Regions from separate parts of the Macrococcus bovicus genome, predicted to be linked through region 1. Evidence: predicted binding sites of a transcription regulator. Region 1 holds the regulator's gene; the other holds the start of a gene.
The links. Region 1 encodes LexA, which represses DNA repair genes until DNA is damaged. Its sites were predicted from a motif close to CGAACATATGTTCG; they were not measured.
Positions count from the first base shown of each region.

Region 2: the regulator LexA is predicted to act here: its motif matches at 3,762-3,775, upstream of QSV55_RS09600 (YolD-like family protein).

Region 1 is NZ_CP128470.1:1,007,656-1,012,555, forward strand. It holds gene QSV55_RS05485 (hypothetical protein) at 1-423, opposite strand, end outside; gene lexA (transcriptional repressor LexA) at 630-1,250, opposite strand; gene QSV55_RS05495 (hypothetical protein) at 1,393-1,596, shown strand; gene QSV55_RS05500 (DUF896 domain-containing protein) at 1,702-1,941, shown strand; gene tkt (transketolase) at 1,946-3,934, shown strand; gene QSV55_RS05510 (YneF family protein) at 4,027-4,257, shown strand; gene QSV55_RS05515 (cytochrome c biogenesis CcdA family protein) at 4,370-4,900, shown strand, end outside.
Region 2 is NZ_CP128470.1:1,754,337-1,759,236, reverse strand. It holds gene QSV55_RS09620 (M4 family metallopeptidase) at 1-1,180, opposite strand, end outside; gene QSV55_RS09615 (hypothetical protein) at 1,361-1,723, opposite strand; gene QSV55_RS09610 (hypothetical protein) at 1,843-2,004, shown strand; gene QSV55_RS09605 (LPXTG cell wall anchor domain-containing protein) at 2,030-3,100, opposite strand; gene QSV55_RS09600 (YolD-like family protein) at 3,319-3,726, opposite strand; gene QSV55_RS09595 (NAD(P)H-dependent flavin oxidoreductase) at 3,833-4,837, opposite strand; gene QSV55_RS09590 (MDR family MFS transporter) at 4,853-4,900, opposite strand, start outside.

The DNA of each region.
Region 1 (4,900 bases):
CGTCATATTGAGTCGTTCTGTCACTTTCTGACGGCTGCTTGTACGCTCTGCAATCCGGTGATCTTCCTGATCGATGATATGCAGCATCGTATCGATATGCCCCAGACGACGGAACTCCTCACCGATTGATTGTGCCGTTGAAGGATGATCTGCATCCACATGCGCATCTATCGCATTGAAATAATGCTGCACATCCGCAAAGTTAAGCGTCTGTTCGTTGTCCCGATAGTTTTCGAGCGATGAGGTAAAGCCGTCTTTATTGCTGAGTGAGGGCTGATAAAGATTGGCGATAGCCAGAAGAGATTTCTTGATACTGCCTTCCCCGAAACCGAAGTTGAAGGCGAATTCTGATTCACTTAAGTTTTTTACTTTATCCAGTACTTGCTGACGTTCAGATTTTACCCAGTTATAGTCAATAGCCATAATCATTCTCCTTTAGATGTATTTACATTGTTCATACCCGTAATTTTATGAAATATGTTTGTTTATCCATATTCATTAGCGGGTAACCAGAATCTAGAAAAGAGGAATGGCAATGAATCAAGACAAAACTGAAACTAAAGACATCTTAGAGCAAGTCAAAGAAATACTTGGACGTAAATAGGTCACGCTGAACAGCGTGACCTATTTTAAAATTCACGGAAAAGACCGACTACTTTACCGAGTACTGTCACTTTATTCAAGTAGATCGGTTCCATCGTCGCATTTTCCGGCTGCAAGCGGTAACGGTTACTTTCCTTGTAGAAGCGTTTGACGGTGGCTTCATCCTCTTCAGTCATCGCCACAATGATATCCCCGTTCTCTGCAATCGACTGACGGCGCACGATGACTTTATCCCCGTCCAGAATACCCGCTTCAATCATACTTTCTCCGATGACCTCCAGAATGAAGACGTCACTATTATGACTCGATGTAAAGTGGGAAGGCAGCGGGAAGTACTGCTCAACATTCTCAACAGCCGTAATCGGCAAACCAGCCGTGACTTTACCGACGACCGGCACCATGATCGTCTCATCTAAAAATGCAGATGCTGGCGTGGAATTGACGATTTCAATGGCACGCGGTTTAGTCGGGTCACGCTTGATATACCCTTTTTCCTCTAGCCGTGAGAGATGGCCGTGAACGGTAGAACTGGAGGCGAGACCCACTGCTTCCCCGATCTCTCTGACACTTGGTGGATAACCTTTAGTTGAAACAATATGTTGTAAATATTCATAAATTTCTTGTTGTCGTTTAGTTAATTCTTTCATGAGAACACTCCTTAGTGTACTTTCTATGTGTATTATAGCATACTTGTTCGGGTGTCACAAACGTTTGTTCGTATTTCTGTTGACAACGAACACGTGTTCTGTTATTGTAGGAATACAAACAAATGTTCTGGAGGAAAATCACATGATTATTAGAATTTCTAAGGAATTTTTAGCGTATTTCTTCTTCTTTTTAATGATGGCAACGTTCGGAATCATATATATGGCACAATCTAACGCCCTTTACGAAAAACCTCTGACACATGAAGGAGGCCAGCCTCAAGTTCAAGCGACTGCGAACACACATTCCGCCACCATGAACGGCGAAGTGCTGGGCATCGTCCGGTAATTTTAACGTCTGACAGGAGTCAGGCGTTTTTTTGTGCTGAAAAAGCACTCCTGATAGCATTGGGCTATAAATTTTGATATCTTAATTAGTGAAAGGATGAGGTTTATGTTAGAAGAACACAAAATTAAAAGACTGAATGAACTCTCACAGAAAAAGAAGGAATCAGGTTTAACCGACGAAGAAGGAAAGGAACAGACTGGCCTGCGGGCTGAATATCTGGCCAACTTCCGGAACAGCTTTAAAAAGACCATTGAAAACACTAAAATCATCGATCCGGAAGGCAATGATGTGACACCGGACAAAGTAAAAGAAATTCAGCGTCAGAATAATATCAGAGAAGAATAGGGGAATGATGATGACAAACGATCAGTTAGCAATTGATACATTACGCGCGTTAAGTATTGACCAGATTGAAAAGGCGAACTCAGGCCATCCCGGCTTGCCGATGGGTGCAGCACCGATGGCTTATACGCTGTGGACCAAGCATCTGAGATTTAATCCGAGCTCAAAATATTTCTTTGACCGCGACCGCTTTGTTCTGTCAGCGGGCCATGGCTCAGCGCTTCTTTATTCACTGCTGCATGTTTCAGGTGCGCTTGAACTTGAGGAACTGAAGAATTTCCGTCAGTGGGAATCTAAGACACCGGGCCATCCGGAATTTAATCATACAGACGGGGTGGACATTACAACCGGACCGCTCGGACAAGGGTTTGCGATGAGTGTCGGTATGGCCATGGCCGAAAAGCATCTAGCTGCTAAGTTCAATAAAGAGGGTCATGATATCATTGATCACTTTACTTATGTCCTTGTGTCTGACGGGGACCTGATGGAAGGTATCTCGCACGAAGCGGCTTCACTTGCGGGGCATTTGAAATTAAATAAACTGATTGCTTTATATGATTCTAATGACATCTCCTTGGATGGTGACTTGGATAAAGCCTTCTCAGAACAGATTAAAGGCCGATTTGAAGCATACGGCTGGCAGCATATCTTAGTGGAAGACGGCAATGATGTGAGTGCGATTGATGCAGCCATCAATCAGGCTAAACAGGCTGACCGTCCGACTATCATTGAAGTTAAAACCGTGATCGGTTATGGTTCACCGAACAAGCAGGGCACGAATGGGGTCCACGGTTCTCCGTTAGGCGCTGACGAACGTAAGCTTGTTTTTGAAAACTACGGCCTGGATCCGGAACAGACATTCAACGTACCTGAAGAAGTCTATGAAATCTTCCGGGATACGATGCTGAAACGTGCGAATGACAAAGAAGCTGCCTGGCATGAGGCATTCAAGGCATATAAAGAAGCTTTACCTGAACTCGGTGAGGAGCTGGATGCAGCGATAGAGAACCGTCTCGCGGAAGATTATGCCGCTGCACTGCCGAAATTTGAAGTAGGGACATCAGATGCAACGCGGAGTACTTCCGGTCAGGTGCTTCAGGCATTATCTCAGTCTGTACCGCAGTTATTCGGTGGTTCTGCTGACTTAGCTTCTTCTAATAAATCAAATATCAAGGAAGAGGCGGATTTCTCTGCTGATACACCTGAAGGACGTAATATCTGGTTCGGGGTCAGAGAATTTGCGATGGCAGCGATGATTAATGGTATGGCTGCCCATGGCGGGGTCAAACCTTACGGTGCAACATTCTTTGTCTTCAGTGACTACCTGAAACCTGCGCTGCGTTTAGCTGCGTTAATGGGTGTGCCGTCCACTTATGTCTTCACCCATGATTCAATCGCTGTCGGTGAAGATGGTCCTACCCATGAACCGATTGAACAGCTGGCTGGTCTGCGGGCGATGCCGTATCTGAATCTGTTCCGTCCGGCTGATGGTAACGAAACGCGGGTTGCATGGCAGGTGGCGATGGAATCGAAGAAAGATCCGACGGCATTGGTGCTGACTCGTCAGAATCTGCCTGTACTCGATGTAGAAGAATCGGTCCTTGAAGAAGGGGTGCGCCGAGGCGGTTACATCGTCTACCAGTCTGAGACACCTGAATACTTGATCATTGCGACAGGTTCAGAAGTCTCGCTTGCTTTAGAGGCAGGAAAGCAGCTTGAAGCACAAGGTAAAGGGGTTCAGGTCGTCTCTATGCCGAACCTGAATATGTTCGATCAGCAGGACGCTGACTACCGAGCACAGGTTCTGCCACGCAATCTGACTAAACGGGTGGCGATTGAGATGGGCGCGACAGACGGCTGGTATAAATATGTCGGTCTGGATGGTCTGGTCATTGGTATTGACCGCTTCGGTGCCAGTGCCCCTGGAGACATCGTCATGGAGAAATACGGCTTTACGAAAGAAAATGTGGTCAAGGAAATTCTGAGTCATTTTTAAGAGAGCTACCGGGTGACCGGTAGTTTTTTTATGGTTGAAAAATGAGCTGTATTTTAGTAAAATTTGATAGGAATGAGAAAGTGGGTGAAAGAATGGCAACTTGGATCTGGATTTTATTAATTATTCTTGCAGCAGCCGCTGGAGCAGCCGCTGGTTTTTATTTCGCACGTCAATATATGATGGATTATCTTAAAAAGAACCCGCCGATAAACGAAGAAATGTTACGCATGATGATGATGCAGATGGGTCAGAAACCATCACAGAAGAAAATCAATCAGATGATGTCTATGATGAACAAAAACATGAATCAGAATCTGAAATAATGATGAGTTCCTGTCCTGGCTGGATAGGAGCTTTTTTGTCATCAAGTGTTCAAAATATCATGGCTCATCCTCTCTGTCTCTTTGCTAATATAGAAAAGAATGGGGTGATTAAATGGGTGATGTGACAATGGCGCTTGCGTTCGGCGCAGGTATTTTAAGCTTTATTTCACCATGTGTACTGCCGATCTATCCGGCATTTTTATCGTATATAACTGGAGTATCGTTCAATGATCTGCAGGAGGGGCAGATTAATCGTAAGGCAATCCTGCATACGCTGTTATTCCTCCTCGGCTTTTCAATCGTCTATATTTCATTTGGAATAGGAATAGGTTTTGTCAGTACATTGCTGCAGACTTATGATGATACGATACGCATGGTCGGCGGTCTGTTGATGATTGTGTTCGGACTCATCACGCTTGGCATCTTTACACCGGACTTCCTGATGACAGACAGGAAGTTCAACTTCAAGAACCGGCCGTCAGGTTACATCGGTTCTCTTGTAATCGGTATCGCATTTGCGGCCGGCTGGACGCCGTGTATGGGACCGATAGTAGGCTCTATTATTTCGCTTGCTCTCTCGAATCAATCACTTGCTCTGTTTTATATGATTCTCTATGTCCTTGGTTTCTGCATTCCGTTCTTC
Region 2 (4,900 bases), 750 kb from region 1:
CTACGCCTGGTGTGTACACATCTTCACCCATCAGGAAGTCAGGGTCTACGAAATAGCCGAATACATCAGAGAATGATTCATTGAGTGCACCTGGTTGATATTGATAGACAAGTCCAGCTGTATGTTCTGTCACAGCGTGTGTCAGTTCATGTGCAATGACATCATTTGCGCCTGATAGCGGAGAGAAGGTGCGGCCATCGCCATCACCGTAGAACATTGCTTCACCATTCCAGAATGCATTGTTGTAATTGCGGCCGAAGTGGGCGACTGAATAGAGCGGCGCGCCTTTTCCGTCGTAAGAGTTGCGGTTATGTGTGTTCAGGTAATAGTCATAGACTTGATCCGCATAATAGTGGGCGTCAACCCCTGCACGTTGTGTTGTGCTGGTGAAAGCATTATCGGTGTCGGACATCAATGTGAAGTTAGTTTCAGTATTATGAGCATCATATGTCTCGATGTTGCCTGTATGCGTCTGGTCAACAAGGTAATATTTGCCGCTGTCTGACACTAGATTAAGTGATTTATAATCTCCTTTGTTGCCATAACCATAGCCGGTTGTTGCGACCTCTTCAAGCAAGTTTTTCTTTTGGATGACAGCTCCTGTCTCAGCATCGATTTGCACATGCCAGTTCGCAGGTTCTGGCGTAATATAGATAAGCTGGACATCGTAGACGTATTTATTGGATTCTGCGTTAATCGCAAGTTCCGCTTTTTTCACCACTTTACGGTCCATATTCTTGACTTCTGATTCCTTCACGCCAGCCGCTTCGAATGCCTTATCAACGGCAGTTTCACTTGAAATCTTCTGCGAGTTCGTCGGCGCAAGTGCTTTCTGGTCCAGATCACCATTGACAAAGACAATCTGTCCCTCTTGATTGACGTGAACTTTGACTTCTGAATGAAGTGCAGCTTTGCCATTCACTTTTGGCTTCAATGTGTAATGCGTGAAGCCGAGGTTATCTGTTTCGGCACTGACCACTTCATATTGTTTATAGTTCTTTTTCACTTCTTTCGAGCCTGGAAGATTTTTCAGTGCTTTTTTAGCATCTTGCTTATCGTGCACTTTTTCCAGCTGAGCAAGGGATTTTGACGCATCTGACTTTGCTTCTGCGACATGGCCAGGTACTAGTGAAGCGAGCATTACGGATGAAAGAACTGCAGGTGCAATAAATTTTTTCATTTTGATGTCCCCTTAATTTGAAGTATTTGTGAAGCTTAAATTGATTATAATCAGAAAATTATAAAAATACAATAAAAATATTAATAAAAAATATAAAAAATATGTATATAAATATAAAAGCGGACAAATGCACATAAAAAAAGCGCTTATCCTTTAGATAAGCGCACTGATGATCATATGTTATGAGCCGGTGATTCCCAGTTCAAAATGAGCACGTTTCAGTTTATGGGTATTGCCTACTGCATGAAATGTAAGTAAGCATAATGAAGGCGCACTAAGGCGATTGAAATCATCATCTTCTCGTGTGATCTTCATGATGACAAGCGTATCTTCCTGCCGGTCCGCTTTATAGATAACCTCAAAATTCCAATCCTGTACCGTTGAAAAACGTTCTTCAAACACCTGGATCATATTGTTATAATCGCCATACATCACATGCCCATCAGGGTAGACAAATTCTACCGCTATGTCAGGTTCAATAAGGGTTTTGATTTCTTCGAGATTCTGATGCTGCCAGGCAGCGAGGAGTTGTACATGTGACAAATGAGTCATTCCTTCTCTATCAAGACTTTAGAGTATTATACCATAGGTTGTTTTAAATATTTTATAACGGGAAATTAATATGGTAAAATAAAATCATTATGATGATAGAGGTGAAACACATGAAGGGATTTTTTAAAGCTTTATTCTTTATCGTATTTTTACTAGCGATTGTTGTAACAGGTGGAGCTGCTTTCTTATTCACTCGTTTTAAAGCAGATTTTGAAGATATCGAGCGTCGTACAAAGGATATCGTTGCACAAATTGAAGCGCAAAACCCATAAAAACTTGCCTGCGGGCAAGTTTTTTTTATGGTCTGGATGAGCGGCGCGTGATCAGGAGCATACTGATACCACTGACAGCAAGAATAGAACTGAGCCATTTTGTAAAGTCATGTTCTCCTGTCTGAGGCAGTTGTACTGATTTTTTCTTCTGAGGCCGGCTGACTTTTAGAGGTATTATCTCCTCTGTGCTTACTTGCGGACGAGGGTCGACTCGAGGTGCTGAGACAGTTAGTTGTGGTGCGCCGTTTACCTTCCTGCTAGACGTTTTTCTGATTGCTTGATGTGTTGTTTCGTAGGGTGTTTTCGGATGTGACGGTTTGAGTGTCTGAGCTGCTTTGACTGTCTTTTCTTTTTTAGCGGGGACTTTCACTGCTTTTTGTGGCACCGGCATGTGTTGAGGGGGGTTAGTCTTCTGATTGATAGTTTTCTTAGGGGGCTGCTTCAATGTCTGTTGCTGGGTCACAGGGTCATGAGATGACAGGTCTGAATGACGATGAATGGCAGGTTTCTTCGGTGTTTTCGGTATTTTCGGTGTTTCTGGTATCTTCGGTTTCTCGGTAGGTTTCTGGATGACAAGAGCAGCTGATATTCTTTCCGGAGCCCGCTGCTGTACAGACACTTCCTCAGAACTGCCTGTTGCTGAGTCAACCTCTGACCCTTCTTGTATCACGACATCATTTTGTTCATCAGGCTGAAACGTTGCCCGGGCTTTGACACGAGAGAGTTTGTGGTCGCCAGGGGCCAGGTGAAGAAGCAAGCAGCCTTCTTCATCTGTCATCACTTCTTCGCCGTCTAACAGCAGAGGTTGTGAAGACAAGGGTTCATTATACTGATTGATGACTTGAATGAGTGTTTCAGCTGGCTGCTCAAGTGACTCATCAGGTATGTCAGACTCGACTGTCTCCTCTTCTGGCAAAGTGAAGTGTTTATCGTCCTCCTCTTCTTGCAGCAGCTGTCCGTCAGACCCTGTTTCTATCTGATCATCGACAATTACAGTGAGTGAGTAATGAGAGTCAGAGTCGACCGGGTTAATAAGAGGGGCAGGGGTAGGGGCGGTGGCCAGAGCAGTCATGAATAGCATACCGAAGTGTATCATGAGTCATCTCCTTCGTTTTCTTTTTATTGTGACAGGTCACCGGCATCGAATCTACCGTATTACTGTTTCTATAGAATCTCTACATAGCTGTTACAAATCAGTGGAAATAGGGCCATTATTAAAAAGTTGAAATCCATGTATTTACATTTAGGACATGATTAATAGGTTGATGTAAAAAATAAGCTTAATTAAATTTACAAAAAAACTATCTGAAGAATTCAGATAGTTTCAAGGGTGATATTGATGACATCCATGAATGAAATGAAGCACATCTGCTGATCTGCTTGATTGATTCCGATGATATGTAGAGCCCACCTATCAATTCTCTCGATAGTCATTACGAGATCATTGATGTAGCCCTCATGATAGAACTGAATCAGAACAGGGCACTGCTGCCGTTTCGCTTCTCGCAGTGCAATGTCCAGCTCCTCGAGACGATCTTCTGATAGTTCAGGCCGGTCGATCTTGTTCTGATTCTCTATATGCTGTCTGACAATTTGGAACTGCTCAGGCATCGTCGCAAATGGCGCCCATTTAATCATGCCTCGCCCTTTTGGGATGTGCGGATTCAGCTGGCTCGGCTCAACTTGACGATAATCCAGCTCACCATAGACTGGATGCTCCATAACATCACTTCTTTCGCTGATGTAGCTTCATTATACGAACATATGTTCGATATTGCAACCATATTTATGATTTTTCATGATACCGCATAAAAAAACCGCCGCTTTCTTAGTGAAAAGCGGCGGTTAGTTCGGTTAGCACAAGGTCTAAAGGCAGAGTTTTCGATGCTCTGATATTTTGACCGGCCCAGTTGCTCATATAACCAACCTCTTGCTGCTTCTTGGCAGCTGCTCTGATATCCTGCGTCATTATATTCATATAGGCATAGGGTGGAAGGTCTCTATGTGCAAGCTGAGTCATCATTTCATTCTGAATGCCCCGGGCCGTTCTGCCGGTAAATGACTGAGTGTAAAGCGCGTCAGTTTCAGTCGCTTCAGCAATCGCCTTTTTATGAAGGGGATGCGCTGTGCTTTCAACCGTGTTCAGGAATCGGGTGCCGATCTGCACATATGAGGCGCCGAGTGCGAGAGCCGCTTGGATGCCGCGCCGATCGCTGATACCACCTGCTGCGATAACGGGTAGGGATACAGCGTCCACAACCTGCGGCACAAGCGCCATGAGGCCGATAGATGGCGCTTCGGTGAATCCGCCTTTATGTCCTCCCGCCTCATACCCTTGAGCCACGATGAGATCGACACCCGCCTGCTCCATGATCAGCGCTTCTTCAACTGTAGAGATAGTACCGATAACGGTGATATCTGCTTGATGCAGTTTATTTACCAGAGCAGAATCTGGACAGCCGAATGTAAAACTGACGATAGGCACCTTTAAATTGATGCAGAGCTCAACATAATCTTTCAAAGATGCTTCAGGTGTAAAATCGTAACGATGAATAGGTGGAATATGAAGGATTTCTCTGATGTGATTGAGCGTCTGGTTGACCGCTGTCACATCTGGTACAGGCGGACGGTCATTTGCAAACAGATTGACCTGAAAAGGGTGAGGGGTCATGGACTGAACTGTCTTGATCTGTTCTGTCAGTTTTGAAAGTGGAAGATTTCCTGCTGCGATTGAGCCGAGACAGCCGGCATTTGATACGGTAGCGACAAAGTCAGGCGGAATAATACCACCTGCCATAGGTGCCTGAATAATAGGATACTGAACGGATAACATGACAAGACCTCCATTTTATTCGGGTATCGGTTGTTTGAAGATGCGAGTATGAACAGCGAGATA